DNA from 2 places in the Spiroplasma chrysopicola DF-1 genome. Region 2 is predicted to be linked to the other one. Evidence: riboswitches for the same ligand, from Rfam matches in the RefSeq annotation. Region 2 holds a riboswitch; the other holds the start of a gene.
The links. A riboswitch is a leader RNA that binds a small molecule or an ion and turns the genes downstream of it on or off. The one in region 2 is predicted to bind cobalamin.

Region 1 (16,203 bases), 260 kb from region 2:
TAAAATTTTGGGAACATATTTAAAGATAAACAAGCAAAAACAATTAGAACAATAGCAATTAATCAATAAAAAGTTGTCATTATTTTTTAGTCTTTTGTTTTTTGTGGCTTTCTTCTTTTTACATAAAATTTCTTTTGTTCTAAAAATGGTTCCAATTGTTTTAACATCATTTTAACTGCTCCCTTATAAATTAATAATTTTTGATATTTTTAATAATTTAATAAAACTGTTATCCAAGGTAATTATAGTATATAAAAAAAATAATTTACAATTGAATTTTATTTTTATCTTTAAAAATTTAATTAATTTGATTTGTTTTGGCAATTTTTATTATTATTTTTTAACTGGAAGATCAATTAATTTAGCATAATACAGTTGAATAAATGTTACTATAGCCCCCAAAACTATAACACTACTTGTCTCTAAGGTAAATAAGACTAAAATTTGTAACCAAAAATAATAAATAGTGTACGGAGTAATTGAATATTACTTGATCTTGTTAACGGTTTTACGATATTTTTAACAACAAAATTATCATTTAAAATTTTGTTCCTCATCAGTTTTGCATTCATTATTGCTCCATTTAATAAATATTTTTTTATTTAATTATAAACTATAAAAAGTGTTACAAAGAAAAAATATAAAATTGAATAACAAAAATATTTTTGTTAGAATTAGGATAGAAAATTATGACTGCTAGAAAAGGTTATCCTGAAATGACCCTAAACTTTTAATTCTCATAGAACATTAAAAATTTTGGAGGAAAAGAACAATGTCAAAAATTAATAACAAGTATTTTAAGATTACGCTTAGCATTGCAATTATAGCTTCAACCTTTTTAATATATGATTTCTTTCTTGCTGTTTTTGACCCAATGCCAAAATTTTCGCACTTACATTATGGTCTAAGAATTCTGACATACTATTCTTTTTTTACAATTCAAACTAATTATTTTGTCACAATCTTTTTTTACATTGTCGCTATTAAAATGCATAAAAAGAATCAATATCCACAATTCCCATTATTATTAGCAATCACAACCTATATTACAATTACAATGATTGTTTTTTGAGGGGGGATTGCTTCAAAAGGAAATGAACTTAATCAATATGATGTTTGGCATTGAATAGGAACAGTTGTTTTACATTTAATTATTCCAATCACAATGATTACATTTTTTTGTCTTACTAGTGGCGAAACCTATTATTTTTGAGAAGATCATGCAAAAAAAAATCTATGGTTAATTTTAATTTATATGTTTTTCTTCCTAATAACAACTCTAATTAAAGGAATTATTCTTCACCATTTTCAATATGATAGTGACATTATTTTTCCCTATTTTTTCTTAGATATCTATTCTAAGATTTGATTTTTTTTATTAACATTAGCCTTATTAGCAATATTAACAATTACCATTGGAATGCAATACTTCTATATTTGAATTAATAACAAAGTATATTTAAAAAACCATAAAAATAAAAATGTCCACGAATGAATTCCACCAAATAATATTCGCTTAATATCAAAATTTGATCGTAAAATTAAAGTAGGAATCAGATTATCTCTTAGTTGTAATATTATAATCTTCATTATCAATCTTGTTTTGATTCTATTTTGAGCATTGTTAGCCATTGGTGAGGATATTGCAACCGGAGAGTCAATGTGATATGGTGCAGTTTCTCTTGCTGCCATATCTTTTATTATTTTAATAATTCTAATCCCAGCAGTTATATATACTAAAAAAGGTTCTCTGCAAGCAAAAAATTTAATTGCAATCCTAATGATTATTTTAACAATTTTTAGTTGGTTCACTGTAATTGGACCAATTCTAGGAATTATTAGTATTGTAAAAATTCTAAAAGGAACAGAAACATCAGAATTAGTACCCCACTAAATTAATTATTTTTTTCAAATTCTAACAACCAGTTTTTCAAACCTAAGCCAGCACGAAAACCAGTTAATTTCTTATTTTTTCCAATTACACGATGGCAAGGAACAAAAATCAAAAGAGGGTTAGTCCCAATCGCATGGCCAACAGCACGAGTTGCTTGTGGACGATTAATAGTTTTTGCAACTGCTTGATAATATTGTGTTTGCCCATATGGAATTGTTAACAAACTTTTTCAAACTGCTTTTTGAAATCCTGTTCCAATTAAATCTAATGGTAAAGTAAATGACTGACGTTGATGATTAAAATATTCTTCAAATTGTTGGATATATGGTGCTACTTTGCTTTCATTTTCGATTAAAACAATTTCCTGGCCTTTCACCTTATTCACATAATTAATTAATTCTTGTTCCGTTTGACCAACAAAAGTCAATCCTTGTTCCGAACATGCTAATATTCAAGGCTCAGTATTAATTGTTATTTTTTGATAATATCATGATACTACTGGTTGCATTGTTATCCCACCTTTATAATATAATTAAATACATTGTATCAAAATAAAAAAATAGATGATCTTTATAATCATCTATTTTTTTATTTTAATTTTTATTAATTTTTTATTTACGAATTAAAACTCAACCAAGAGCTCCAATTCCAATTAGTAAATTAGGAACTGCTCCCAAATATGTTCATACTGATTTATAATCGGCATTAACAAAAAAACCAATTAAAAAGATTATCGCTAAGCCAGTAATAACTGATCCTCAAATAAATGATCAAATGCCCGGTTTAACTGAAAATGGAATTAAAATATATAAAATCCCTAAAATTAATAATAACGGTCAAATTAATGACACTTTGTCATTTCCCCATCCGTAAATTGATAATGATACCGCAACCCCGGCAGCTGATAAAATTCCAATTAAGATAATTCAAGTAGCACCAATTAGCATCAATATTTTTGGTCAAGTAAGTGTTTTCATTATTTTTTCTCCTTTAATATTTAATTATACCGCAAAGCCAATCAGAGCACAATTTATTTTAAACTAGTACTATTTTGGTAACCTTTGGCATTAAACGAATAAAAATCCCGTTCTTGCAAATATTGATTAAATTCTGTAGAAGCAAAAGTTTTTGAACGATAAGGAATTAATTGACTTGAAGTATAAGCTTTCTCACCCTTAGCATCTAAAATTGAAAAATAATATCCCCAGTGTGGTGAATCATATTCTACAATGTTAAAGTTATTATCAATTCAATGCTCCTTAAAATTAAGCGTTAAGGCAAAAACATGCTCTTCTGGGGTGATTTGTAATTTAATTGAATCTTCTGTAATTAAACTAAGCGGAACATTCATTCCAACAGTTAGGGGGTTACTTGTGTTACTTCAAACCCCATAAATATCTTGCTGAGTCTTTGTTGTTAAAAGCTTGTCTCATTTATTAGAATTCCACCAAACAAATTGTTCACCATCTGAACCCGGTTGAATTGGATGACCATCACTAATTGTTCCATGGTTCTTAAATTCTGCTTGAAATTTATCATTTAACTGTTTCATATTTTTACTATTTTTAATATCTGCTCATTTTTGATTAGGAAAAACTGAACGGCCATTAACTCATGTATTTTGAGTTAAAAAGGACTCAGAACCATAATAGTTTTCATTCTCTTGCAAAATAATTGGTTCTAAAATATGCGTTGTTAATTCTAAATTAGCAGAATCACTAAATTTTAAATATTTAGCCGCTTCTGATAACGTTGTTGCTTGTTCTAAATATAAATACAGATAATGATTATCCTCTAGATCAACCCAATTAGTTTGTTGATACGGATTTGTGACTGATGGTAATAAATAACCATTATAACCAACCCCAATTCCATTTGTGACTGATGTTTTTAAATTCCCTAATCATTGTGGAATCGGAACTTGATCATTAACTGTTTTTTTAGTCTGACATGCCACCAATAATAATGATGGACTGACAGTAATCGTTGTACTTAACATTAATAATAAAAGTTTTTTCATTCTTTTCCTCCTTCTAATTTTAAAGATTATTATTTATTGTAATTTTCTTGTCTGATTATTTATCCTGGTAACTATTTTGTCAGAAAATAATTGTTGTGAAAACTAAGATTCAGGCAAAAATAATAATTGTTGGTAACCAAATATTATGTAATTGCGAAAAATAAGTTAAGTTCGGATATAAATTTGAATCCAAGATTCAGCTCGGAACATTTCAAAAGAAACTACTATTCATTAAATTAGCTAAAAAAGTTGTCGGGAAAAAATAACCTAAAAAATTTAAACTTTGATCACTACGAATAACTCCTAACGGAAATAACATTCCCGTTAAAAAAGCCAAGATTAAAAAGACACTAATTGCTAATACTAAAATTATTTTTAAATCACGATGAAAATAGCCAATCATGATTCCAATTAAACCACTAACACTACTTGCTAAAATAATTGTTCACCCTAATGTTATCCAATTAATTCATGACAAATGGATTGCTTGATAATAACTGGATATTGCTACTAACATTAATCAAAACCCCGCTGTTATACTTACACAAAAATTAATAAATAATAACGTAATAATTAAGTGTCCTGTTGAAGCCCGTAGCAAATGTAATTGCCGAGCAAAGGTTGTTTGTTTAAACTCAAAAAAAGCAATTGGTAAATCAACCAACCCATTAATAACAACCGCTAAAAGGATACTACCTGGCAATGCTAAAAAACTAGCATTACTATTAAACATATTTGTAACACGCGTACTAATAAAATATAAGGCAACTGGTAAAACAAACGATAATAGATAAGTGTGCCACGAAGTAAATCAATATTTACAAAGAACACGGAGTAATGGTAATTTCATTTTAAGTCCCTTCTAAAATATCATATTTTTATGAGCGACCAATTTAATAACCTAACAAAGAAAAAAGCATTTAATTAAAATGCTTTATATAACTTTATATCATTAAATTATTCAAAAAATAATTACATGACTCACACCCAGGAGTTATATAATAGGCTAATTATTATTAGAGAGGTCTTCTGGCTTAACATCACTTTACTTACCCCCTTCCCAAAATTACTTTCAGTGGCTAATGGCTTTCATCCGTATTACAGTTGCTGGGACAGCATAAGAATTTCACTTATTTCCCTGGTTCTAACATAACTATTTTTATTAAATTGTCTTATTTATCATATCATACTTTTTCTTTACCCAACAATAATCTCATCTAATTTGACATCTGTTTGCTCTGTTGGCAATAACGCTGAATGCTTTTGCTCATAAAACGCTAGACCTAATTTAAATCCCTGATAATCTGCAAAATAACGATCATAAAAGCCCCCACCATAGCCCAAGCGATTATTGTTATCATCATAACTAACAATGGGAGCAATAATGACATCTAACTGATTTTTGTCGCTTATTTTAGGATTACTTTCCTTTGGTTCAAGTAAGTTATGATAGACTGGATGTGGTTCTAAAGTATTTAAAAGATTATTAATTACACAAAAGATTAATTCCTGGTCATCAATTCGTGGTAAACAAACGATTTTATCCTGCGCTAAAAGAGCTTTGATTAAATCAACTGTCCCAACTTCATTATTAATAGAATAATAAACGCCAATTATTTTAGCTTTTTTAACAAGTGGATGGGCTAAAACTTTTTTAGCAATTTCCGCTGTTTTTCTCTCATGCAAACCTGGTTTAATTCCTTGCCGTGTTTGTAAACTATTTTTCCGTAACGTTTTTTTATTTTTTGGCACTAACCAACACTACCTTCCATATCCATTCGAATTAATTGGTTTAATTCAACAGCATATTCCATTGGTAATTCCCGCGTAAATGGTTCTAAAAATCCCATCACAATCATTTCTAAGGCTTGTTGTTCATTTAAACCACGACTTTTTAAATAAAATAGCTGCTCTTCTGAAACTTTACTTACTGTTGCTTCATGTTCAATTTGTGATTCATTATTAAAAACCTTATTTTGGGGAATTGTATCAGAATGTGATTTACCATCTAAAATTAAGGTATCACATTCCACCCGCGCTTTAGAATATTGAGCAGCAGGACCAATATGAACAAGCCCACGATAGTTTGCTGTTCCACCATTAAAGGTCATTGATTTTGAAATAATTTTTGATGAGGTATATTTTCCTAAATGAATCATTTTTGCCCCAGCATCTTGAATAACATTTTCCTTTGCCACCGCAATTGAAATACATTGGCCCTTACTATGATCACCTTTTAAAATAATGCTTGGATATTTCATATTAATTCGTGAACCAATATTCCCATCAATTCATTCCATTTGACCATTTGTGTCAACAATACTACGTTTTGTTACTAAGTTAAGAACATTATCACTTCAATTCTGAACGGTTGTATAACGCATTTTGGCATTTTTACCAACAAAGATTTCAACAACCGCCGCATGCAATGAATCTCGTGAATAAACAGGAGCAGTACACCCTTCAATGTAATGTAATTCAGCGTCATCATCAACAATAATTAATGTTCGCTCAAATTGCCCACCATTTTCATAATTAATTCGGAAATATGCTTGTAACGGTTTATCTAATTTAACACCCTTAGGAACATAAATAAATGATCCCCCTGACCAAACAGCACTATTCAAAGCAGCATATTTATTATCAGTATTTGGCACTAATGTCGCAAAATATTTTTTAAATAATTCTGGATGTTCACGTAAAGCACTATCACAATCTAAAAATATCACCCCTTTTGCTTCGACTTCTGCTAACATGCTCCCATAAACTAATTCACTATCATACTGTGCTTTAATTCCTGCTAAATAATCCCGTTCCGCTGCTGGTAAACCTAAGCGATCAAAAGTGTTTTTAATTTTTTCTGGCACATCATCTCATGTAGTTGCGACATGATCAGTTGGTTTAATGTAATAAACATAATCATCAAAATTCATAAATGATAAATCGGGTCCTCATTTTGGATTATTAATTTTTAAAAACTGGTGATATGAATCAAGACGAAACTGTAACATTCATTCTGGTTCACTTTTATAATGTGAGATTGTCCGAATTACCTCTTCATTAATTCCTTCCCCCGTATTATAATATGAAATTTCTCCATCATTAAACCCATACTTATAACTTGAAAGATCTTTAATTTCTTGTTCTTGTTTTAATTTTGGCATTTTATCACTCCTTGCTTATTGATTATCATTTGTTAATAATTTTAAATAACCATTAACCCCAATTGTCGCACATTTAATGCGATTTGGTTGTTTAGGGACATTGGTAAAGGCAACTAATTCATCTAGTAAATCTTCTTGGTATGGTTTCGCATAAATCATTGCCAAGTAATTTTCAATAATTGTAATTGCCATTGATACTGATTTATTAATTATTAAATCAGCAATAATATCGGTTGTTGAAGTTGAAATCGCACATCCAACACCCTCAAAACTAGCGTTACTAATGACATCATCCTTGATCAATAGCTCTAACTGTAAATCATCAATACACGAATCAGAGGCTTGATGAATATACAATGTATCCTCTTGTTTTGTTAATCCTTTATGACGAGGATTACTATAGTGATCCATAATGATTTGACGAAGATATAACGGATCTTTATTATCAATATTCATACTATAACCTTCCTAAAAATGTTGTTTCATTTTTGATTGCTTGAACTAATTTATCAATATCATTTTTATCATTATATATTGTAAAACTAATCCGGACAGTATTTTTTTCATTAATTACGCCCCCAATTAATCGCGCACAATGATCACCACTGCGCACAGTAATATGATCAATTGTCCCTAAGTGGGTTGCAACATCTTGAGCAAAGACTTCCTTAATATTAAAGACTAAGATTGGGGTTGGGGTTGTTTTATTATAAATAATAACTTTATCACTTAAATGCTGGTCAAATTGCCTAACAGCATAGGCTTTTAAACTTTCCGCATAACTAATAATGTTATCTAAACCAATTTTTTGGATAAAATCAAGAGCGGCCCCAAAACCAAAGATTCCACTAGCATTAGGGGTTCCTCCTTCAAAACGAGCAGGAATGGATTTTTTATGATAAGTTAAATCTGTTGGATTAATGGCACTATTCATTCCCCCACCCAAAAGTAAAGGTTCTAATTGTTCTAACAAGTTAGTTTTTCCTCATAAAATCCCAACTCCAGTTGGACCAAACATTTTATGAGCAGAAAAAACAATAAAGTCAGCTCCTCATTCTTGGACATCGGTTTTGGTATGTAATACCCCTTGCGCACAATCAACTACAACAATAATATTTGGATTTATTGTTTTAATTCGTTTAACAATCCCTTGGACATCATTTTCATAGCCAAGAATATTGGGGATATTAGCAAAGGTAACAATTTTTGTTTGTGGACCAATGACCTTTTCCAAAGCTGTAATATCAATCTGATAGTTTTGCTCTGGTAAATACTTAATTTTGCCCTGGCATTCTTTTGCTAACCGATATCATGGTAAAATATTAGCCCCATGTTCTTGCTGAGTTAAAAAAATTTCATCACCTGGTTGCATAATTGATTTTAAACCATAAGCAATTTGGTTAATTCCAGCTGTTGTTCCAGCGGTAAAAACAATTTCTTCAACTTTCGGGGCATTAATAAATTGTTGGACTTTAACTCGAACTTCCTGAAATTTAGCAGCCGTTTGATATGCTAAATCACTATCAGTATTATGAGGATTAGTTCCATATTTAGCATAATAATCGACAATTGCGTTAATCACACTTTGTGGTTTTAATGTTGTTGCCGAATTATCAAAATAAACTTCATTGGGATGATTGGTAAAAAATGGAAATCAAGTTTTAGCTTCACGAAAATCTTTCATTGTTATTCACCAATTTCTGCATCAATTTCATTGATAATTTCCAATTGCAAGTCTGGATCAACAATCGCATCAATCACATTTTTAAAATAACCCATACAAATTAATTTTCGGGCTTGAGACACCGATAATCCTCTTGTTTGTAAATAAAAAATCTGGTCTGGATCTAACATCCCAACAGCATTAGCATGGCTAGCTTTAATATCATTTTCATCAATTAATAAAATTGGGTCCGAAATTGCTTTTGCTGTTTTATCAAATACTAATAATCGTAATTCTTGATGTGCTTCTGATTTTGCCATTGTTTTTTCAATATGACTCGTACATTTCACTTGTTGGAGTGCTTGATCTTTGGCAATCGAATAAGTTTTAATATCACTTAATGTTTGAGGGGCTAAATGATGAGCATAAAGATTAGCTGTTTTTTGATTACTATTAACCGCTAAACTAGCTAAATAATAACTAACAGCACTCCTTTTCCCTTCCAATTCAAAATTAACATTTGCCAACATATTAGTATTAGCAATATTTAAATCATAGATTTTCGCTTTACTATTAGTACTATGATAATATGTAATATCACAATTCTGGTCTTGTTGGTTAGTTTTATAAATATTAATAATATTAACAATAACATTTTCTTCAAAACGAAATTTAACGGTTACCTTTTTATCAAAATAACAAAATAGTAAGATTGTAAAATCTTGTAAGTTTTTCGCGATTGTAATTTCGATATGATCATTATCACTTGTTGCTCTTAGAACTAAATTTTGGTTTTCAGCTATGGTTATTAAGATATTATGGTCTGAATGAATTTTTTTATTACTTGTTATTGCCATTATTTCCTTTGTTAGCAGCACAGCCAATTCCACCAATAATTGATTGTTGTTTTTTTGCAACTGGTGTTGTTAAATTTAGTTCCGCTAATAACCATTCATAACCTTCTTTATTAATTCGTTCAACTAGGTGATAATCACCTGATTTAACAATTTTTCCCTTAATAATAACATGGGCATGTGTTGGCTGAACCAAATTGAAAAAACGATCATAATGAGAAACAATAATTGAGGCAAAATTATCATTGATTCGTTTATTAATTTCTTCACTAACAACGCTTAGAGCATCAACATCAAGACCCGAATCAATTTCATCAATTAAAGCTAAATTTGGTTTTAATAAATTTAACTGTAAAATTTCATTTTTTTTCTTTTCTCCGCCCGAAAAACCATTGTTTAAATAACGGCGAATCATAGTATCATCAATTTTTAAATTTTTAACATTAACATTAATTTGACTATATAATTCTGGTAATCTAATTGGTTCATCACGATGGGCATTAATGATGCTTTTTAAAAAATCTAAGTTTAAAACACCAGGAATTTCAACTGGTGATTGCATGGCATAAAAAATTCCTAATCGACTACGTTCATCAACTGACATTTCTAAAACACTTACATCATCAACTAAAATATCTCCGTCTTCAACAGTATAACTAGGATGACCCATAATTGTTGCTAATAAGGTTGATTTACCATTTCCATTGGGCCCCATTAGGGCATGAATTTCATTATTATTAACTGTCAAGTTAATTCCATTTAGGATTTTTTCTCCATCAACACTTACAACTAAATTTTTAATCTCAATTTTTTTCATTTTTGCCTCCATTTTTCATAAATAACCTTCTTACAACAAGAAATTTTTATTTTGTTTATAAATAAAGTCTACTTTTATTGTACAATAAAAGTAGACTTTATTTTATTTTTTTAATACAATATAGTTGCTATTTAAGAATTATGGTTAATAAAATAAGAAAGAAGGATGAACCTAAATGAAAAAACTTTTATCAATTTTAAGTAGTTTGGTGCTAACTGGAACTGCCGCTTCTGGGGTTATTGCATGTAGTAAAGATGAAAATCAACATAAAAACTCAAATGGGGATAGTATTTGAGCATGATTGCCAGGAATCTATGGGGGTCAAGATGTTACATCCCCTGATATTTGAAATAGTTTAACAACACCCAACATTAGAACGGGGCAAAGTTGATCAAATGATCCTAACCAATGGGATGGTAGTACACAATTAAAAATGTCAAAACAATTAATGCAAATTTTAAGTGTTGCTGTTTTAGCTAACCCAGAGAAATTTTTAAGTGACAATACTAAAAAAGATATTGCCCTTGCTGATTATAAAGACTTAAGCGATATTTTAAAAGCGCAATGAAAATTATTAGTCCAAGCAACAAATAACAGCCTTGAAAATAAAATCCAAGATTTTAAAAATTCAGCTGGGAAAAAATGAGAAAAAGAATATCATAAATTCTTAGATGACAACTACCCTGATATTTCAGGAGCTAGTGGTGGACAAAAGTATAAAATTGAAGAACAAAATTTTAAAGCAGCGATGATGACACAGGGGGTTGAAAATACCAAAAGTGCTTCAGCATTATTAACAGAAATTTTGTTAAATAACAATATGCGTACTTACCGTACTAATGATAATCAATCAACACAAAAAATTCTTGAAAACTTTAATAGTTATTTACAAACACCTAATGCTGTTGTAAAAGATTGACCAGTAAATAAAAATGATAAGATTCAATTAGCTTTAGCATACAATTATGAAAATGGCAATTATGATGTTGAATTAAGTGCATTAAATTTAACAAAAATTAATGAATACTTAGGTAAAATTGCAGTAAAACTAAAAAATAACGGCTATGATTATAAAGAATTTATCAAAAATAATAAATCAGTCTTAACACCAGTCTTTAGTGGCGGGGATGAAGATGAAATTGGCACACCAACTTTGAATTTACCATATGATGCTGGTCAATATTCAATGTTCCAAAAATATATGGTTGACAAATGATTCCAAAATCAAAAACCATTAGCTTATTCAGAAGTTGTTTATTCTTTTAAAACTGATGCAAAAGTAGAAGAAAATGGAATTAAAAGTGATTCATTTGAACAAGCAGTTAAAGACAAAATAGAAGCTGATTTGGGAAGATTAGAAAATAACGACTGAAGTGAATTTATTAAGCAAACTGATGAAACTGTTAGCCCTTCAGAAAATCTGTTAACATTAACATCAGATAAATCAGGTATTGTAAAAGCTAGTCTTTATGATGGAATTAATCAAGCATCTACGACGGCTACTAATTTGCCAAGTAAGTTAGATGAAATTATGAGTGCTATTAATCGTTCAGAAGGAACACAACTAAGCAAAACTTGAAAAATTGGTACTTCAAATAATGACTATATTATTGCTTACTTTGATGTAACAGATGGCTTACATATTGCCCACATTGATGGAAATGAATTTTTGCTTGATAGCACTAACGAAAAACCATTAAGCTCTTTTGATAGCAACTGACAATTTAGAGAGTTAAATTACTCAAGAAATGTTTATGGGGAAATGACTGATAAGTCACAAATAATTGTTCCAAAAGCTCAAACACAAGAAATGAATACCCACTTCAGTGACACTCAATACTTATGATATTTAGCAAACCGTAGTTTAGTTAATGCTAGTTCACCAGCAACAAGTCCATTAAAATTTAATCTTTTAAATGAAGTTAAAACATATACAGCTGGTGATAGCGCAATGTGGTGAACATGAATCTTTGATTTCTTTAATAACTATAATGCAAAAATCTTAGAGTCAACTAATGATAAATGATATACTAATTTCTTAACTTTTAAAGATTCAACTGGGAAAACTGTTGAGCCAACATGGTTCATTAACCAAATTAATGCTGCTGATACTAATATTTCAGGGGGAGCCTTATCAACTTTAAGAACTAAATTAGAAGAAGAAAATACTAAAATTAAAAACTATAAAGAAAATGGGCCAGCCTTAACAATTAAAACTAATGAAATTTTAGAAAAGATTAATGACGATAAATTCTGAAATACTAATCCAGATGGTAATATTGACGATCAAAAGGCGACAAAAACTAGCCTAAGTACGATAAATTTACAAGATGAACAATATGTCATTCAAAATTATCAGGTAACTTTACCTAATAATGTTAGTGGAAATCGTTTTTACACTACTAGAAAGGGGCAATAACAATGAAAAAATTATTAAGTTTATTAGGTTCAATTACTCTTATCTCGGCAACAGCAACTAATGTTATTGCTTGTAATAGTAATAAAAACGACCGTTTTACAAAGCCAGCCATTAATGATGAAATTAAACGTTGAATTTTAGCCCAAATTGATTCAGATAATGAGTCAAATAAAGTTAAATATTCATTTAATGACATCTTTACAAAAGCAGAATTAAAAACTGCTGCAGTTCGTTTAATTAATACTGTAATTTCAAAATTCTTCTATGGAGCTGAAGAATCAAGTCGTGCGCGTTTTACTTCTGTATCATTACCAAATGATAGCCCTAATTCACAAAGTGCGCAACAATTAGTTAACTTTGTTGAACAAGTAGCGACAGATAATTTATATACTAGCTATTTAAATAGTATTGAAAAAGCTGATCCCTTAGAAATTCAAATTGCGCGTGATGGTTATTCAGTTGATTATCAAACAAGTGGTTGATATGTTGCTGGTGTTAAATCATACTTCTGAAAAGATGGTGCAACAGGCTTAGATTATACAAAAAGTCGAATTGATCTTGGTGAAGAAAACTTTATCTTGGATTCAAAAACTCTAGGGACAACTTACAAAGATTTTGAAGACAAAGATGTTAATGTACAAAAACAAATGTTAAGGGTTCGTTTTAAAGACTATTTCAACCACGTTCTAGTACCAAAAGTCCTTGATAATATCTTAACGGCAACATATTTACATCAAAACCAATTACGTACAAATGGACAAACATCAATTTATTTAAACAAAAATGGAACACTTTTTAATGCTATTCAATCATGAACAGGTTCAACTTGAAATACCTATGCTAAAATGGCATGAGAATTAAAACTTCCGATTGATAAATTAAATGCTTTATTTGCATCGGGAGGGCCATTTGAAAATCCTAGTCAGTTTAATGCTACTTTTAGAACTGATAGTACACTACTACAAACAAAAGTCAAAAACGCATTTAGTACTGCTGACAGTGAAATCCGTGAAGGAATTGACCCTATTTTTGGAATAAATAACTTTAAAGGCTTTATTGGAATGAAAAAAACATCAGGAGCTCCCACAGCCGGGGACATCTTTACAACCCATACTGGAATCGATGCTTATAAAGATAAACTAGTTGACCCCACAGCCGTTGGATTATTAAAATCAGGGGAAGGTCAAAGTACATCAAGTTATCAATTTATTGATAGTAATAAACGCTATGGTTCAGTTGTAATTGTTTTACCAATTTATGCAATTGATTTAATGAAAAATACTAGTTTAAATTACAGTGAAAAAGCAGAAACATCACATAATGTTGATTTAAACTGATACGCTGGTAATTCACCAATTGAAGATTTAGACCAAGAATGATTACAACAACAAAAATCAATTGTTTGATTATACGACCAAATTGGATACTTAGGAACCCACACAGAAAACGGAATAGCAATCTATAATGAAGATGGCAGTCTTATTGAAGATTCAGTAGAAATCCAAAAAGCAAAATTATTAAAATGATTAGAGTATACTTTTGCTACTCGCGATGATCTCCAAACAGCAGCAAAAACTAAGTTATATTCAAATGCTTTTGCGAATAATCCTGATAATATATATTCACAATCATTATATGATGAAATTGGTTCATATATTCAAAAAGACTAAAAATGTTGATTTATCAACATTTTTATTTTTTTATTGTATAATTACATTAAAATAAGGAGTGTTAAAAAATGAAAAATGATTGTCTGTTTTGTCAAATTATTACCCAACAAATTCCTAGCCATAAAATTTATGAAAATGAATTTATTTATGCCTTTTTAGACATTTTTCCCAACAGTAATGGCCATACCCTTGTCATTCCAAAAGTTCATTCGCAATATTATACTGATACAGCTGATCAATATTTAAGTGAAGTAGCAATTGCCGCAAAAAAAATTGCCCAACAAATTTATCAAACCTTAAAACCAGGGGGAATTAATTTTATTAGTAATGAAAAAGAGTTGGCTTTTCAACAAGTTTTCCACTATCATTTACATATTGTCCCAAAATATGAAAAAGACAAAGGCTATAACTTTAACCTGGTCCCTGATCAAAATAACATGCAGGATTTAACAACAATTAAAAGTTTATTAGAAATTAAATAGGTTAGTAAATAAAAACTCCGAATAAATTATTTGGAGTTTTTATTTATATCAAGCTCTTGGTCATTTTTTTCAAATAAATGGGCCCCATCACCATTAATAACTAGGCTATTAGCCGCAACAGTAAATTCGGCTTCAACAATATTTTGTTCAAAATAATCACTATCAGCATAAGCTGGCGATAGTTTTAAAACCCTTTGATTTGTTGAGCCAATTAAACGGCGCGTTTTATCTAATTTTTCAATAACAAAGGGTCCATCGATTAAAATATCAATTTTAGCTAAAATATTGGGGTGTTTTTCTAGTAATAATTCATATAAATAACCGGAAAAAACTAGTGTTGTTAAGTCGTGTGCATGACATAACGCCAAAAATTCTAGTAACGCTTTGGGTTGGATAAAGGGCTCACCCCCCAAGATAGTAACTCCTTCAATGTCAAAACGGGTTTTTGCATCTAGAACAGCCTTAAATAACTCTTCAACTGGCATAACATTTTTATTTAGTAATGGAATCATATCTTGGTTACTACATCCGCGACAATTTAAAATACACCCTTGCATTCACAATGCAAAGCGTTTCCCGGGCCCTTCAATTGTTGTTAAAGAAACAAAGCGATTAAAATTTATTAAATTACTATTTGTCATTAATGTTTATCTCAACGCATATTCAATCTGACTGTTACGAACAATTAATTGAATTGTTTGCCCAGGGCGAAACTGGGCTTGGTTATTGAAAATAAACTCACTTAAACTATCAACAACATGTTGTTCAATACTATTTAATAAGTCCCGTCCACCTTTTTTGTCATCAGCATCTTGCATAATGATTGGTAACAGTTCATTAACATTCATAAATTCTAAATTTACTTTATATTTTTCTTTAACAGCGAATTGAATTGGTTTTAATTTATGTAAAATCAAGGTTGCTTTAAAATGTTCATCTTTAATAAAGTTAAAGGGAACAATATTATTTCCAATTCGCCCTAATAATTCTGGTCGTTTTAATTCTGTCCTGAAATGATTAGAAACTTTTTCAATAAATTGTTTTTGAATTTCGGAAAATGGTAATTTATCATCAACTTCACTAGCCCCAATATTTGAAGTAAAAATAATAAAGGAGTCAGAAAAACTAACTGTTTGACCCTTATTATCTGTTAAGCGCCCATCTTCTAAAATTTGTAAAAACTTATCTAAAATACGGGGGTGGGCTTTTTCAATTTCATC
Region 2 (16,203 bases):
TGTTAATTCCTCAATAAAATGATACTCACTGTCAAAAGCTGTATGTAATTCCTTTTCATTAATCATTAAAATAATCTCCACATGCTTATTTTGTCGAATTGCTTCTTGGTTTAAATTTCGCATTGTTTGTAAATCCGAAATAAAAGTACAGTCAGCATATTCAACTAAATATTTTAATTCTTTTAGCATTGGTGCCCGTAAAAGCATTTTTTTAATTGGAATATCTTGATATTTTTTTAAATTTAAAACGCGTGAATCACCAATTGTTTTGATTCCTTGGATTGCCAAGGCTCACACGATTTCTTCATGACCAGCCGCTAAATTTACAACACTAACTAAGTCTAAATTACGGTTAGCTGTTTCTTTTAACAATTCGCGGCAATTACGACGAATTTTTGATAAATCTCATGTAATTTTTGGATACATTTTTTCCCTCCCATGTTAATAGTTATTAATTGATGTTAATAATTAATATGGTTGCCTTGTAACTGCCTGGTATTAAATTAAAACCTAACCTTTAAAATGTTTTAACTGCTTTTTGAATTTGTTCATCATACTGATCCACTAATTGTTCAGGAGTTAATTCCTTCATTGGACTAACTTTTGTTCCTGCAATTAGAATTGGTTCATTAACTTGTGCGCCAACAAATTCTCATGTTCCTCTTAAGTATTCCGTATGATTTCCTCATAGATATCACCCATAAGGAGCTCCTTGAGTTGTCAAAATTTGTACTTTTAAATGTGGTAATAACCCAATTGCATCTCCTTTTTTTGAGTATTTATATGAAAATGTTTTATCTGCTACTAAAATATGGTCAAAATAATTTTTAACTAAACCACTAACATTAAAATTATTCATTGGGCAACTGATAATTACTTTATCAACACTTTTTAATTGATCAACGTAAAAATCAGTATCTTCTGCATTAAAAAAAGTTCCAAAGTTATCAACTGTTAAAGTTTTTAATGCCATTGCTGTTTTATTTAAATCTAAATAAATAAACTCGTCTTGGGGATTTAAAGTTTGATAATGTTTAATAAAGCGTTTTGTTAATGCGATTGAATATGAAGTTTTTTCTGGACTAACTGTCCCATTTATAACAAGAATTTTTTTGCTCATTGCTATTGCATCCTTTCTCATAGTGATATTAATATTTTACCACCTTGCCAAATATTCGATTAGATAAAATTTAATTTTTAGCAAAATTAAAAACTAGATTAAAACTTAATCTAGTTTAACATTATGATAGACTTCTTGGACATCATCACACTCATCAAGCATATTTAATAATTTTTCAAAACGTTCTTTTTCTTCCCCAGCTAAAATAATTTCTTCTTGCGCTAGCATTGTAATTTCAGCTATTGCAAAATCACTAATTCCCATACCATCTAATACTGTTTTAACAACATTAAAAGCAGTTGCAGGAGCATAGACAACAACTTGGTCTTCTTCATTAACAACATCATTAACATCACAATCTGCCAATAATAATTGTTCAAATACTTCATCAACACTATGCTTTGTAAAAGCAAATAAAGCTAAATGATCAAATAGATGTGTGACAGCCCCTGATACACCAAGCTTACCTCCTGTTTTAGTAAAACAATTACGAACTTCTGCTACTGCACGATTAACATTATTTGTTAATGTTTCAACAATAATTGCACTACCCCCAGGACCGTATCCTTCATAGCGAATTGCTTGGTAATTATCATTATCATTACCACTGGCCTTTTTAATTGCCCGTTCGATAACATCTTTTGGTACTTGTTTTGATTTAGCTTTATCAATTGCATTACGCAAAGCTAAATTAGCGGTTGGATCAGGACTTCCCTCACGAGCCGCTAAATAAATTTCTCGGGCCATTCGATTATATAATACAGCTTTTTTAGCCGATGTTGCGGCCATTGATTGTTTACGAACTTCAAATGCTCTTCCCATTGTTTTTTCTCCTTTTTCTTCCTTACTTATTATACCTTAAAGTTTATTTTTTATATTCCATAACAATCGCATTACTTTGCCCATAATAATTATCAATTGTCCGAATTATGTAAAAACCATTATCTTGATATAACTTTTGGGCAATTATGTTTATTGTATTTACTTCTAAAAACATTTTTTCAAATTCAAGTGTAGTTAAAAGATATTGTAAAAATCATTTCCCATAGCCTTGATGCTGTTCTGATTTTTTAATTGTTAACCTAATTAATTCCAAATCCGGACCACTTTTTAATAACAAAGCATAACCAATTACTTTATCATTGAAAAGCAGTTTTAGACAATAATAATTTTGATCATTTATCATTAAAATTAAATTACGATATTTATAATACTGTTCACGATAGTTCTCTTTTTCTAGCAAAAAAATCAAAACACCATCGCTGTTGTTAATTGGTCTAACGGTTAGTTTCATTACTTTCAACCGCTTTTTTGAAATATAATGGTATTAAATCATCTACTGTTTCATTAAGGATAAAATAAGGTTTTAAATTTAAATAATTATTTAAATAATCAAATTCAAGCAAATCTTCACGGATTTCATAACCTGAAAACTGTTGACTAATTTCCCGACAATTTTCTAATGTTAACAACTGGATTGGAATAATTTCTTGGCCATTCTGATAAATCGCAAAATAAAATTGACCACCTTTCGCATCAATCATTGAAATACAATTATCTAAACCAGCTTGGTATAATAGACTATTAATTGTATAAACTTTGAAATCAGGATTAATTGTTTTCAGAATCTTTGCGATTGTGATTGGAACGCGAATTCCCGTGTAACTTCCTGGCCCCATAGTTAAATATAGGGCTGTAAGGTCTTTTAACTTTAAGTGTTGTTCATCAAGTAACTTTTTGATTGTTGGAACAGTTAATTCTGTGTGTTTTCGTTCCCCATCAAGATGATAATGACCAAGAACAATATTATTTGATTCTAAAATTAAGGTTAAATATTTTCCTGTTGTATCAATAAATAAACTATTCATGATAAAATTCCTCTTCTAATTTTGCTAATAACTCGGGGTTTGTTGTGCTAATATTAATTAATCGCCCAGTTGATAGTACTTCAATCGTAAGTTCTGTAATGACTCATGTTAATGGTAAATATTGTTTAATCGGTGCTGGTCATTCAATAATATTATAACAATCATTAGCAGCATCCAAATACATTTCTGCTTCTTCCGGAGAAATTTTATCTAATAAACGGTAAAAGTCAAAATGATTAACAATTAATTCATTTGGACATTGATATTGATTCATAATGACAAAAGTTGGTGAAGTCACTAATCCCTTATAACCAAGGGCAGTTAAAAGTAATTTTGTAATTGTTGTCTTACCAGCTGCTAAAGGTCCATTAAATAAAATTGCTTGGTTTGGACCAGCAAATTGCGCCAGAATTTGGGCGAGATTTTCACTGTCTTTTAAACTATTTATCTTAATTTGCATTTACTTCCTACTTTCTTTTTTAATTATACCGAGAAAATAAAATAACCCTTACTTTTTTTGAAAAATATGTAATAATAATATAAAAATACAATGAAAGGTTTATTTATAAATGAAAGATTTACTAATTATAGGCGCTGGTCCAGTTGGATTATATGCATGAAGTTGTGCTGGATTAATGGGCTTATCTGGATATATTATTGAAGGCAATTCTGTCCCCGGGGGACAGCCTGCCGAACTATTTCCCGACAAGGCAATTTATGATCTTCCTGGTATTGATAAAATTACAGGTCAAGATTTTGTTAATAACTTGTTAGCAAAAACCGAAAAATACTGTGGTAAGATTACCCTTTTATTAGAAACAAAAGTCGTGGAACTAACTGAAATTAATGATGGCTTTGCCGTTAAATTAACAAATAATACTGTGATTAAAGTCAAAACTATTCTAATTACAACTGGAAATGGGGTTTTTACCCCAATTAAATTAGAACAACTTGATAGTAGTTTTACCTATCAGAATCTAACTTATCAAATTACTAACCCCACCCAGTATCACAATAAAACAATTGCCATATTAGGTGGTGGTGATTCAGCTCTTGATTGAGCTAACCATTTTGTTGAAGAAAAAATTACCCCCCATGTCACAATTGTTCATCGGCGCGAACACTATCGAGCAAAAGATAGTAGCGTTGAAAAGTTAAAACAAAATCAAATCAAAGAATATAAAAACTATCATATTGAAGCAATCACAACTAATGGTGATTTAATCACTGAAATGAATCTTATTCATAATGCGGATAATAGTTTAATCCCTCTTCGTGCTGATTATTACTTAGTTCAATATGGAGCAAAAATTATGCCTTCAATTATTAGTCAATGACCATTAACATTTACACGAACAAATAAAATTATCATTAGCCCCAGTGGTCAAACTTCCCATCCGCGCATTTTTGCCGCTGGTAATATTGCGACATATGAAGGAAAATACTATAATATGGCAACTGGTTTTGGTGAAAGCATCAATGCCTTATATAATATTACAAAAATAATTCATGGTGAAAAATATCATCCTGGTTATTTAGGTGCTGATTTAACATAATATAAAAAAAGGAATTATTATAATTCCTTTTTTAACCTTTTAAGACATAAATTTCTTCTTCCCCACTTGGTCCGACATCAATCTCAAGATTAGTAATATGACTTTTGACTAAAACTTCTTCGCGTTCTCACATTTCTTGGTATGGATCTGTTGGCTCGGTTAAGTTAATAAAATCATCTTCAAATTTTGATTTACGAATTTTACGAGCTTTTTCTTGTTTTTTCATTCAAATTCGGTGAATAATTGGTAATCGTAAAATAATCCCTTTGACAGATCGAGGCGCTCATAAAATTGAATTTAGCAAAATTAACATAATTGAACTAACAATTAACCCAAAAAATATTGATAATAAAATATTTCATCCCCACTGATAATTAAATTTATCATCATAAATATTATTAGGATTATAGGAAACATTTATAAATAAATAGTTCACTAAAATCGCAATAATAATTGGAATTAATAGAATCATTCAATTACGAAGGACTCCTTTAAAATTACTATTATAAGTTAGATACATTCAATTATAAATTCATAAGTAAACAAAGCGGATAAAAGTTACTATACAAGTAATTATTAAAATTCCGTATAAAGCACTTTTATAATCATTAAAGGCAAACCGCGAAACAATCGCAACAATAACAGAAATAACAACATTAGCAATTCCTAGGTAAAAAATCGGCATTGCCACTTTTTGGTAGTTTCCTTTCGCATAAATTAAGACATTTGCCGGTTCTCCTAAAATAATAAAAACAGAAGAAATCGCAATTAATAACGAAAAAGTTGGATAATAAAAAATATCATTAAAAATAGCTATTTCTTGGGCTGTTCACCCCGAAAAATCACCACCAATTTGGGGAGCATATAATGCTGTCACAAAATATGGGGATAAAATGAACTGGTTAATAAATAAGAAGGCACCAATCATAAAAGCATATGTTTCAAACTTAATATAAGTATCCCAATTAATCCGGCCATTCTTTACTGTTCAAGCGGCAAAAAACTCACGGAAGGAATTAATTAGAATTAACATAATACTACGAACCCCAACCGCAATTGTCATATACAATGACAAACTTGAAGAAATATTCAAGCCTAACAATATCGCTACAATAATAGCATCTAAATTAATAATTAAAGTTTCCCCAATATTTTTAAAAACAATAATATTACTTTTTTTAACTAGTTGCATATTATCTTTTTGTTTCATAATTCTAATTCATGGATAATTTAATTTTACAAACAGATAAACTAAGACTCCCTTCATTAAGGAATACATTAGGAAAATTAAAAAAATAAAGAGTGGGTCAATTGTTACCGAAATTGCATAGAAAATAATTGAATATGCAACTAAATCACAAATCATCATTACTAGACGACGAATATGGTTATTTTGATCAGCTTGCATTAAATTTTCATAACAAGCTGTTCAAAATAACCCAATTAAATTTTTAGAACCAATTAAAACAACAATTATCATCATTTTCCATAGGGCATATTTTTCAGACACGCCATTAACGGTTACTAAAAAATCTTTTTCAAAAATATATGTGTAACTACTATATGCTAATGAAATTCCTAATAATAAAAATATCCCAATAATTCCAGCAATTCGATATTGATGCTTTGTTGTATTTAAAATTTCATTAGCGCGAATGTAATCCTTTTGTAATAAGGGTTTTAATAAAAAAATAACAGTTAAAGAGCCTAATGCTCCCTCAACACTTCCTAAAAAAGCAACAATTGCAATGGTATTCTTCACAAATCCGTTAAACTGTGAGCCATAACTTGAAATTAGTAAATACATTAAAATAAATTGGAAAATTGTCCCAATTAAAGAAGTTAATGCTCCAATTAAAATTGCAAAAATCCCTTTTTGTGTTGACAACATAATGTTCTCCTTTTTTCTATTCTTTCTTATTTTATAATATTTTCATCAACTTTAATAATCTTTTCATTTAAATATGCTAAATTACCTGAAAAATGATGAAATTCAATTTGATAGGCATATAGGGCAATCATAAAATTAGGGTTAACCCTTTTTGCACCATATTTTTGATCATTTACAACAGGATGCTTTAAATAACTTAATGTTGCTCTGATTTGATGTTTCCGCCCAGTTGCCAAGGTAACTTCTAATCACGTAGAATACCCTGCCGTTTGTATTATTTTAAAGCTTGTTTGACATTCTTGGCTTTGCTCAACTTTTTTGGGGCTGAAAACCATCCGTTTTCTTACTTCATCTTTATAAAGATGCCCAGTAATTGTTGTTAAGTCAGCGGGAAAAATACCTTCACAGTGAGCTAAATATTTTTTAACAATATATTTTTTATCATTAATTTTTGTTAATAAAATGTCTAGCGTTGGTTTGTTTTTGGCATAAATTACTAAGCCTCGGGTAAATTTATCTAACCGATGAATATGTGAAATTAAAAATGACTGCTCATAGTCAGGATCATATTGGTTGGTATTGATTAGATAATTACGAACCTCTTGGTCTAAACTATTATGGAGCGTTGAATGCATTTCAACACCATGGGGTTTATCAACAATTAATAAGTTTTCATCTTCATAAACAATTTTTAAAGTACTCTTATTACCGTCTCCCTGTAATTTAACAGTTGATCGGTGAATAACTTCAATATTTTTATCAAAAATTAAAATTTTATCATTAACAGCTAAAAGATATTTACGATCTTTCACACTTTTATTATTTACTTTGATTTTTTTGTTACGAAATAATTTATAAATAACCGACAAACTTGTTGTTGGCAACATTTTTTTTAAAAAATTAAATAATGTTTGGCCAGCATCATTGTGCTTTACTGTTAATTCTATAATTTGACTACTCATAATGCTCCTACTAAATCTACTATAATTCTACTAAGTTATTAAACAAAAAGAAAGAAAAATTTAAGAAGTTAACAGTTAACTTAAATTTTTCTGATGTTGTTTTATTTTTTTTGATTGTTTTTGTTTTGCAACAGGCGGATAATCCCCAATAAAAATTTCCTTACTATTAAAAATCATAATGGCAGTTGCTAAACATAAAATTGGACCAATTAATCAAATTCAAGTAAAAAACATTAAACTCATCATTAATAATCCCGCAGCGATTCGGGCCATTTGTCGTCCCCGTAAGATGAAAACATAACAAATAATCATCGCCACCAACATTATTACAGAAATTGCAAAAAAGGCAACTAGCGTTAATTTATTAGTAAAACTTAAATGCAGATATTCAAAGTCTTCTAAATTAGCAAAAATTATTAATGCACAAATGACAAGGTTCCCAACAGCAATTGCAATTGCAATTGCTCCCCCAATTTTTGCCGAACGAGCTGGTTGATAACAGCGTTTATCACAATTTGTTTTTGGTTGAGGATTTACTGGTTTATGATAACGATTATATAGTAAGTTGTTAATTCAAATATAGAAATATTGTAATAAGATTGCTACTGTAAAAATAACAACAAGGGAAATAACTAGTAATTCTTCGCCAAATTCTTTCGTATAATCCAAAAAGCCATAAGGAAATCATGAAATTGGTTCTTTACCATCTCATTGTCGTAACGTTCCTCGAATAATTGTAAAAGTAAAATACAATAACATGTAAAGCATAATTAGTCATAAATATAAATAATGATGTTTTAAACCATCATAGTTTTCATCCCCAGCGGTTAAAACATAACTTGTAATCATTGCAACAGGCATTACTAAATGTAAAATAACCGTCGCAATTCATCGTCATAAGTCATACTGATTTGGTTCTGAGGCTTGACTAAAAATACCAATTCAAAAAACAAGCATAGTAATTGTAATATAGGTTGTAACTGCCAAACGAATAATATAGTGTGGTTTAGTATTTTTAAATTTATTTTCAAATAAATAAATTAAAAAATAAAACGCTACTAAATAATTTGTTTGCGTTGTAAAATAAGCAAAATAAACCGAAGCACGATCTCCATATCCTAAATTAGCAAATTTTGGCATTGGATGAAAAATTGCTCAATAACAATCAAAAATTAAAAATAACACTAAGCAAATCAATGAAACTAATCGTAAGTAAAAATGGGTCTTGGGATTTCAAGTAAACACTGGCTAATTCCTCCTAATAATTTTTAAAATTAATGGTCAGGGCTAATTTTACCAGCCGCAAGGGCTGCTTGAATTGTAAAACTTTTATTATGGCCTGGTAAAACATGTCATTGTGGTTCCAAATTGGTCATTTTAACTAGTTCTTTAACAAAATATTGATTGTTACATAATTTTCCCGTATAACCTGGGGCATTACAATCTGGTAACAAACTAAATCCTGTTGTAATAAGATTTAGTTTTTTAATTCGCAATAACTGGGTTCCTTTTGTATGACCCGGAGCACTAAAAACTTCAACTTCATAACCAATATCATTTGTTGTAACATTACCATCTAATAATTCTAAATTAACAAGAGGATAATTAATAACTGGGCCAATAATGTCACCAGTAATATCATCAATACGTTTCTGGGCTAATAATTTTTCATCACTACGTTGTAAATAAATTTTAATATCTGGATATTTTGCTAAAACAAAATCTAACCCATCAAAATGATCAATATGACCATGACTAATAAATAATGCTTTTAAATTAATATTACGCTCTGCTAAATATTCGACAGCTTCTTTTGCCGCATTAGAAGCATCAATCATAATTGCTTCATTAGCATCATTAATAATTAAATAAACATTTTGATTATCATATGTTTGATCAATAAAATTTTTCATTTTTGCCATTTTTTATTATTCCCTTCTATTATTCGCTAAATTCATCAACTAAATATGAGCTATCTTCTAAATACATTACAAAATCATCAATTATTTCCATATAGGTACTAATACTTTCAAAACTATTATCATTTGTTAATTCTTGATAGTATAAATAAAGACGTTCTACAAAGGTAATTCCTAATTCCTTATTTAAAAATATATAACCAAATCAACGGCCAACACCAGCACAAGCTCCGGCTAAAATTCAAGAGATAAAACTTAAAATATGAGGATTATCTAAATTTTCATGATAAAATTGTGGACGAATAAAACCAGCTTTAATAATTTCAGATAATAAACTTAATAATAAATTAATATAATCTGTTGCTTCTCCTTGTGAATCACTGTCTTCTTCTACAGCATTGCTTACTTTTGTAAAACTATTCATCACTGCTTTATATAATGCTTTAAAAGATACAACATCTTCTAACTTTACTCCCGGAAAAAAATCATCTTCATGCTTAAAACCAACTTTTGTCCCTCAAACAGCTGAAGTATAAATACTATCAAATACTTCAATGCTTGGGCGATATCATTTAAAACGTAAGGTTACTTTTGGCTCTGTCATACCTTGTGCCTGTAATTGTTCATTTGTTAATTTTAAAATTTTTTGATAATTAATTTTAACATCTTTTTTTGCTAAAACTTTTACTATATATGTTTTTTCCATCAATAAATAACCCCTTTTTTATGTTGCCTATAATTTTGATATATCTAGATAAAAATATCTATGCAATATGATTATAGCACTATTTTGTGTGATTAGTATATTCTAGGCCTGATTTTAGAATTTGAAATATTTTTCAAGCGCCTCAGCTACTCCATCTTCATCATTTGATAAACATGTTATATTCGCATGTTTTTTAATATGGTCCCCAGCGTTAGCCACTGCTATTCCAATTCCCGCTCATTTTAACATTTCAACATCATTTTGTTCATTTCCGAAAGCCATTACTTCAATGGCCTTAATATTACTTAATTTGCATAACTGTTTTAATCCCCACGCTTTATTTGTTCCTTTTTTTGTAATTTCAACAATTGCATGGTCGGTTTTTACTTCATGGGAAATTTCTAAGCGTCCTTCTCAAACCCTAGCAATTGCAGCAATTGCAGCAATTGGTCCAGCCATAAATAATTTTCCAATTTTTAAATTATCTTCCCCTTGATATTCTACTAATACTACTTCTGTTGGTGATTTTGATTTAAAATTAGCAAAATAATGGGCAGTTATTTCATCATTAAAGTTTTGACAATAAATTTGTAAAAAATTAAAAGTTGATTGCTGATTTTCAAACATAATAATTGTTGAAATCCCTAATTCTTTAGCATCAGCAACCAGTTTGTCCACAAAATTAGTTGGTAAATGATCTTCATATAGTACTTCACCATTAAAGTTATTTCCAACCACAGCCCCATTTAAGGCAATTGAATAGTCATTTTCATCTTTTAAGCCAACTTTTTCAACTAAATGATTAATTTGATAAAGCGGTCGTCCCGAGGCGATAACTAATTTAATTCCTAATTGATTTAACTTTTGAAAAGTATTAACAGTTCGTGGTGATAATAATCCTTTTGAATTTAGTGATGTCCCATCTAAATCAACAGCAACAAGTTTAATTTTTGTATTCATATTTTTATACTCCTTTATAAAAACTATTCTATTATTAATTATTGCTTTTATTATATCTAAAATTAGCCCATAAAAATATTGAAAATTAATTTTCTAGAAATTTTAAAACTCGGTTATAATTAATTATAAGAAAGCATCTGCTTTCAAATTGTTTTATTAGTTAATAGTCTCAGACTATTTTAAAGGGAATTGAGTTAAAAGCTCAAGCTGCCCCAGCATCTGTAAGGATGATGAACATTGCATAAACTCACTGAGAATTTTCTTGGGAAGAGGCAATAAGTAAAGTGATTCCAAGCCAGAAGACCTACTGATAAAAGAAATAAAAAGTAAATATCCCTGGGGGTGTGATATTTATGAGCAACGTTAAGATTTTATTGTGATAATATCTTTTTTTAACTCATAAATAAAAACAAAGGGCCCTGATTTTCTTGGTCCTTTTTTATTTTTTTAACCTAAATATTAGGAAAGGAGTATCTTATGAAAAATTTTTCATGAAAAAAATATTTAATGTTTTTAAGTCTAGCAATCGTAATTCTTGGCGCAATTATTTTAAATATCATTTATATTCCAAAATATTATGATCAAGTCCATAAAAATAACAGTGTAGCTTATAAAAATGTTGAGATTCGGGCAACTAATCATAATGGAAAAGAGGCTTTTAATAAAACCTTAATTTTTAATAATGTAACAACATTAGCAGATGTGATTGAAAAAGACACAAAAGATTTTGGTTATTCAGTATCACCTGGAATTGGTATTTTTATTATTCGCATTGGCAACATTAAAACTGATATTAATTCAGAGTACTTTGACCTTCGCAGTGGTGATAGTAATGATAAAGATGCCCAAAACATTAATCCAATTTGTAATGGTAACAATAATAGTTGTCAAAAAGGAGCAACTGATATTATTTTAGAAGATATTAATGTTTTTCGTTTTATCTTAACGGCAGTTAATTAAAGGATTAAGAAAATGAAAAAAGATATTTTTTGAACAAGTTCAATTAAATTAACAATGAAAATTACAATAATTGCTGTTTTTAGTGCCCTTGGATTAGCTTTAAAAGCTGCTTTTGCTTTTTTACCAAATATTGAATTTGTTACCTTTATTTTAATGTTTAGTATTTTTTTCTTTAGCCTTGAAATTGGATTTGGTATCGTTAATGTTTATTGTACTTTAAATATGATAACCTTTGGAATTGCGGATTGAAGTTTAATGTATTTTGTTATTTTCAATTTATATGCGGTAATTATCCTTTGATTAAAACCCTTAATTAGTAAGTGATGGTGAACAATGATTATTATCAACGGTTTATTTGGATATTTATTTGGTAGCCTTTATGCCCTTCAAACTGTTTTTTTATTTAATTTCAGTGTTGGTTTAACTTATTGAATTAATGGATTAGTCTTTGATGCGATTCATGGGACCGGAAATATTATTATCACAGCACTGTTGTTTCCCGCCGTATATAAACTAATGGAACAACTAGCACAAAAATGACCATTTATTTTTAATAACCGTTTTATTATTAATAGCGAAATAAACGTTTGGCAAAAAAATAAACTGGCAAAAAAAGAATTAACATTAAGTTAATTCTTTTTTTGTTTTATAATAAATGTCCCATTTTATCTTTTTTGGTTTGAAAGTATTTTTCATTAGTTTGATTTTTACCAACAACTAATGGGGTTCTAACTGTAACATTAATTCCATTCGCAATTAACTGTTGAACTTTATCAGGATTATTTGTTAATAAATTAACTTCATTTATCCCTAATAACATTAAAGTTGCACTAGCACTATCATAATGTCTTAAATCAGGGGCAAAACCTAATTGCTCATTTGCTTGAACAGTATCATAACCTTCATCTTGGAGATTGTAAGCTTTCAGTTTATTAACCAAGCCAATCCCCCGTCCTTCTTGGGGTAAATATAAGACAACACCCGTATTAGCATTAATTGCTTGTAAAGCAGTTGCTAACTGTTCACCACAATCACAACGTAATGATCCTAAGACATCACCAGTAAAACACTCTGAATGTAAACGGACCAAAACTGGTTGGTTTACATTCAGTGGTTCTTTAATAATAGCTTTAATTATCTCGCGACCATTTTGATCGCTAAATAATTTTAAGGTAAAAGTTCCATATTTTGTTGGCAACTTTGTGCTGACAACATTAGTTAAGCTATTTTCGCCCATAAATATCATTCCTTACAATTAGTTCATCATTATATCTCGTAATTTTGATTTATTTTATAAACCACATTTTAACTGGACATTACAGTTATTACATGTAACACATCCTCCAGCATCAATCATTGTTCCTTCTTTACAAATTGGGCAAACGTCACCAACCTCAGCACCAATTTTACGGTCTTGGTTAATTCCACGCATTTTTCCAACAGTATGTAATTTTTCATCATCTTGTTGACCACTACGGTTATCAACTTCAACACCTAATTGATCAAAATTTAATTGTTCTAACGCTGGATGTTGTTCATCAGTTGTTAATGATAAAACTTGCGCATCACGAGAACCATCAACATAAACAGTTCCTCCTTTTGCCCCTCCTTTATATAAACGGGTATAAATTTTTTCAACATCTTTAACTGAGTAACCACGAGGGGCATTAACAGTTTTTGAAATTGATGAGTCAACTCAACGTTGAATAATACATTGCGTATCAGCATGGTCTTCAGGAGCTAAATCCATTGCGGCTACAAAAATATCTGGTAAGCTTGTCGCACTATAGCCGGGATTATATTTTAATCATTCATCAACAATTTTAGCATTTACTTCAATATTTTTTCCTAATCGTCCTGAACGATAGAATTTAAAGCCAAAGTATGGTTCTAATCCTGTTGATACTCCAACCATTGTTCCTGTTGAACCTGTTGGCGCAATTGTTAATAAGTGTGAATTACGAATACCATATTTTAAAATATCTTGACGAATATCTTCTGGCATTTTTTTCATATATCCAGTATTAATGAAACGTTCGGGACTAACTAAGAATGGGAATGACCCTTTTTCTTTTGCTAATTCAATTGAAGCACGATAAGCTTCTGTTGCCATTAATTCAAAAATTTTATCAACAATTTGATTACCTTCAACACTACCATAACGAACGCCATGGTAAATTAGTAAGTCATGTAACCCCATTACTCCTAATCCAACACGACGTTCTCCTAACGCTTGTTTTTGATTTGCTTCTAGGAAATATGGTGTTGCATCAATAACATTATCTTGCATTCTGACACAAGTACGAACTGTTTGGCTTAATTTGTCATATAAAATTTCTTTTGTTGTTTTATCAACAAAGTTTGCTAAATTAATTGCCGCTAAGTTACATACTGAATATGGTGCTAATGGTTGTTCACCACAAGGGTTTGTGGCAACAACTTTCATATCGTAAGCTTTCGCATTTGTCATATCATTTGCCGTATCAATAAAGAAAATTCCTGGTTCGGCTGAATAATTAGCACAGAAATTAATTAAATCTCATAAATCCCGAGCCTTCATTTTATAGTATGTTTTAACTTTATATCCTAAAGCTTTCCATTCATTGATATCCCCAATTTTTGACCAGTTTTCATCATAAAAAACTTTTTCCTCTTTTGTGTAATTATCCAAGTCCGGGAATTGTAATTCTCAATCTTCATTGTTTTCAACTGCTTGCATAAATTTATGGGTAATTGTCACTGAGATGTTAGCCCCTGATAAAAAGGCGGGGTTATTTACTTCTCATGTTCCCCCTTCATCTAATTTAATACGCGCTTCACGAACAACGGCACTATCATTAATATCCGCTTCTTTATTAACAGCATATTCATACAGTGTACGATCAAGACTTGTTAGTGGTGAAAACTTAATTTTACGACTAGCTTCATCACGAATTAGTTTATCATTACCATTTTCTTTTAATCAACGTAAAATTTTTGGATTTTGCATTTTTGAAATAATAAATTCAACAATATCAGGGTGTCAGTCAGCCATCATAATCATTTGGGCCCCTCTTCGTGACCCTCCTTGTTCAACTAAATGGGTCAAAGTCGATAAGTCATTTAACCATGATACTGCTCCCGATGAACGGCCACCAACTGTTTTTGCAACTGTTCCACGTGGGCGTAAAGTCGATCCATTCGTTCCAACTCCACCCCCATGAGACATAATTTCCATTACTTCTTTTCGGTGAATTGAAATTCCTTCCCGTGAATCTTTAATAAAGGGCATTACAAAACAGTTAAAGAATGTAACATCACTATTACTTCCAGCCCCATATAAAACTCGGCCAGCTGGAACAATATTTAAGTCCTTTAACTCATTGTAAAAACTTTCTAAATGTGATTGATGGTTTTGCTCTTGGTTACTTAAAGCGTTGGCAACTCTTCAAGCAATTTGTTCATAAAAGATTTCTAAAGGTTTTTCAACCATGTGTAAATTTTTACGAATTATATTATTACTATTATTAATTAATAAGTCTTTATCGATACTATGAACGTATTCTTCCTCAATTTTAATACCACAAGTTCCATTAATTCGATCAACTTCAACAATGTTTCCAATTCCGCGCGTTGGGAATCAGCCATCATCTTTAATAACTGTTAACACTAAATCGTTCTTTTTTAATGTTTTTAAAGTATTATCTTTTTGAGCATAGCGGTCTAAAACAACCATTCTTGAAACTCCATCAAAAACCATTTGATAACTATCCTCAATTTCTTTTAGATATGGGAAATGTTCACGAATATCTTGATTTAAACTTGCTATTAATTCTTTTGCGTACATTTTAAACTCTCCTTTTTGTCAAATTAGTGGACATAATTAAGTATACCAAAGTTTTTCATAGTTTTTAATTTGAAACACTTTTCTTTTTTGGTAAAAAAATGCTTTTGTTATTATACAAAAGCAATTGGTTGGCCAGGTTTTAATAATTTAATTAAAATCCCTTCTTTTTCCAGGTTTGCAAGGTAATTAGTTTTTTCATCAATTTTAATTGGTAATTTTGTGAGATAAATCTCCCCATTATAACGGTGATACTTCTCATTATCAATTAATAATGTATATGGTTTAACTTCGCCGCTAATTTCATTCTGAAATGGTACGACTGGGCTATTATTTTGTTCTAATCCCCGGCTTTCTAAAAACCTTAAAACATAAGAATTGCTATCTTCGCGCAGATGATAACGCTGATTTTTTAATTTTGCGATAATCTCTTTTGGC

Region 1: linked by a shared signal. The riboswitch ahead of SCHRY_RS04875 (hypothetical protein) and the one ahead of SCHRY_RS03585 (hypothetical protein) in region 2 are both predicted to bind cobalamin.

The regions. Positions count from the first base shown of each region.
Region 1 is NC_021280.1:1,032,516-1,048,718, forward strand. It holds gene SCHRY_RS04850 (TMEM164 family acyltransferase) at 1-80, opposite strand, end outside; gene SCHRY_RS04855 (hypothetical protein) at 773-1,894, shown strand; gene SCHRY_RS04860 (methylated-DNA--[protein]-cysteine S-methyltransferase) at 1,896-2,402, opposite strand; gene SCHRY_RS04865 (hypothetical protein) at 2,506-2,871, opposite strand; gene SCHRY_RS04870 (hypothetical protein) at 2,925-3,914, opposite strand; gene SCHRY_RS04875 (hypothetical protein) at 3,970-4,764, opposite strand; cobalamin riboswitch at 4,917-5,077, opposite strand; gene SCHRY_RS04880 (5-formyltetrahydrofolate cyclo-ligase) at 5,112-5,666, opposite strand; gene sufB (Fe-S cluster assembly protein SufB) at 5,666-7,078, opposite strand; gene sufU (Fe-S cluster assembly sulfur transfer protein SufU) at 7,094-7,534, opposite strand; gene SCHRY_RS04895 (aminotransferase class V-fold PLP-dependent enzyme) at 7,536-8,762, opposite strand; gene SCHRY_RS04900 (SufB/SufD family protein) at 8,765-9,598, opposite strand; gene sufC (Fe-S cluster assembly ATPase SufC) at 9,582-10,412, opposite strand; gene SCHRY_RS04910 (lipoprotein) at 10,588-12,831, shown strand; gene SCHRY_RS04915 (lipoprotein) at 12,834-14,501, shown strand; gene SCHRY_RS04920 (HIT family protein) at 14,570-14,983, shown strand; gene SCHRY_RS04925 (4Fe-4S single cluster domain-containing protein) at 15,010-15,624, opposite strand; gene SCHRY_RS04930 (AAA family ATPase) at 15,631-16,203, opposite strand, start outside.
Region 2 is NC_021280.1:769,909-786,111, forward strand. It holds gene SCHRY_RS03520 (alanine racemase) at 1-426, opposite strand, end outside; gene SCHRY_RS03525 (FMN-dependent NADH-azoreductase) at 518-1,120, opposite strand; gene SCHRY_RS03530 (YebC/PmpR family DNA-binding transcriptional regulator) at 1,226-1,942, opposite strand; gene SCHRY_RS03535 (GNAT family N-acetyltransferase) at 1,986-2,414, opposite strand; gene tsaB (tRNA (adenosine(37)-N6)-threonylcarbamoyltransferase complex dimerization subunit type 1 TsaB) at 2,398-2,988, opposite strand; gene tsaE (tRNA (adenosine(37)-N6)-threonylcarbamoyltransferase complex ATPase subunit type 1 TsaE) at 2,981-3,448, opposite strand; gene SCHRY_RS03550 (NAD(P)/FAD-dependent oxidoreductase) at 3,558-4,544, shown strand; gene SCHRY_RS03555 (hypothetical protein) at 4,576-6,435, opposite strand; gene SCHRY_RS03560 (RluA family pseudouridine synthase) at 6,462-7,397, opposite strand; gene SCHRY_RS03565 (hypothetical protein) at 7,473-8,642, opposite strand; gene SCHRY_RS03570 (MBL fold metallo-hydrolase) at 8,672-9,319, opposite strand; gene SCHRY_RS03575 (hypothetical protein) at 9,339-10,022, opposite strand; gene SCHRY_RS03580 (Cof-type HAD-IIB family hydrolase) at 10,137-10,982, opposite strand; cobalamin riboswitch at 11,123-11,308, shown strand; gene SCHRY_RS03585 (hypothetical protein) at 11,460-11,942, shown strand; gene SCHRY_RS03590 (hypothetical protein) at 11,955-12,575, shown strand; gene ribA (GTP cyclohydrolase II) at 12,589-13,179, opposite strand; gene SCHRY_RS03600 (vitamin B12-dependent ribonucleotide reductase) at 13,234-15,768, opposite strand; gene SCHRY_RS03605 (MupG family TIM beta-alpha barrel fold protein) at 15,879-16,203, opposite strand, start outside.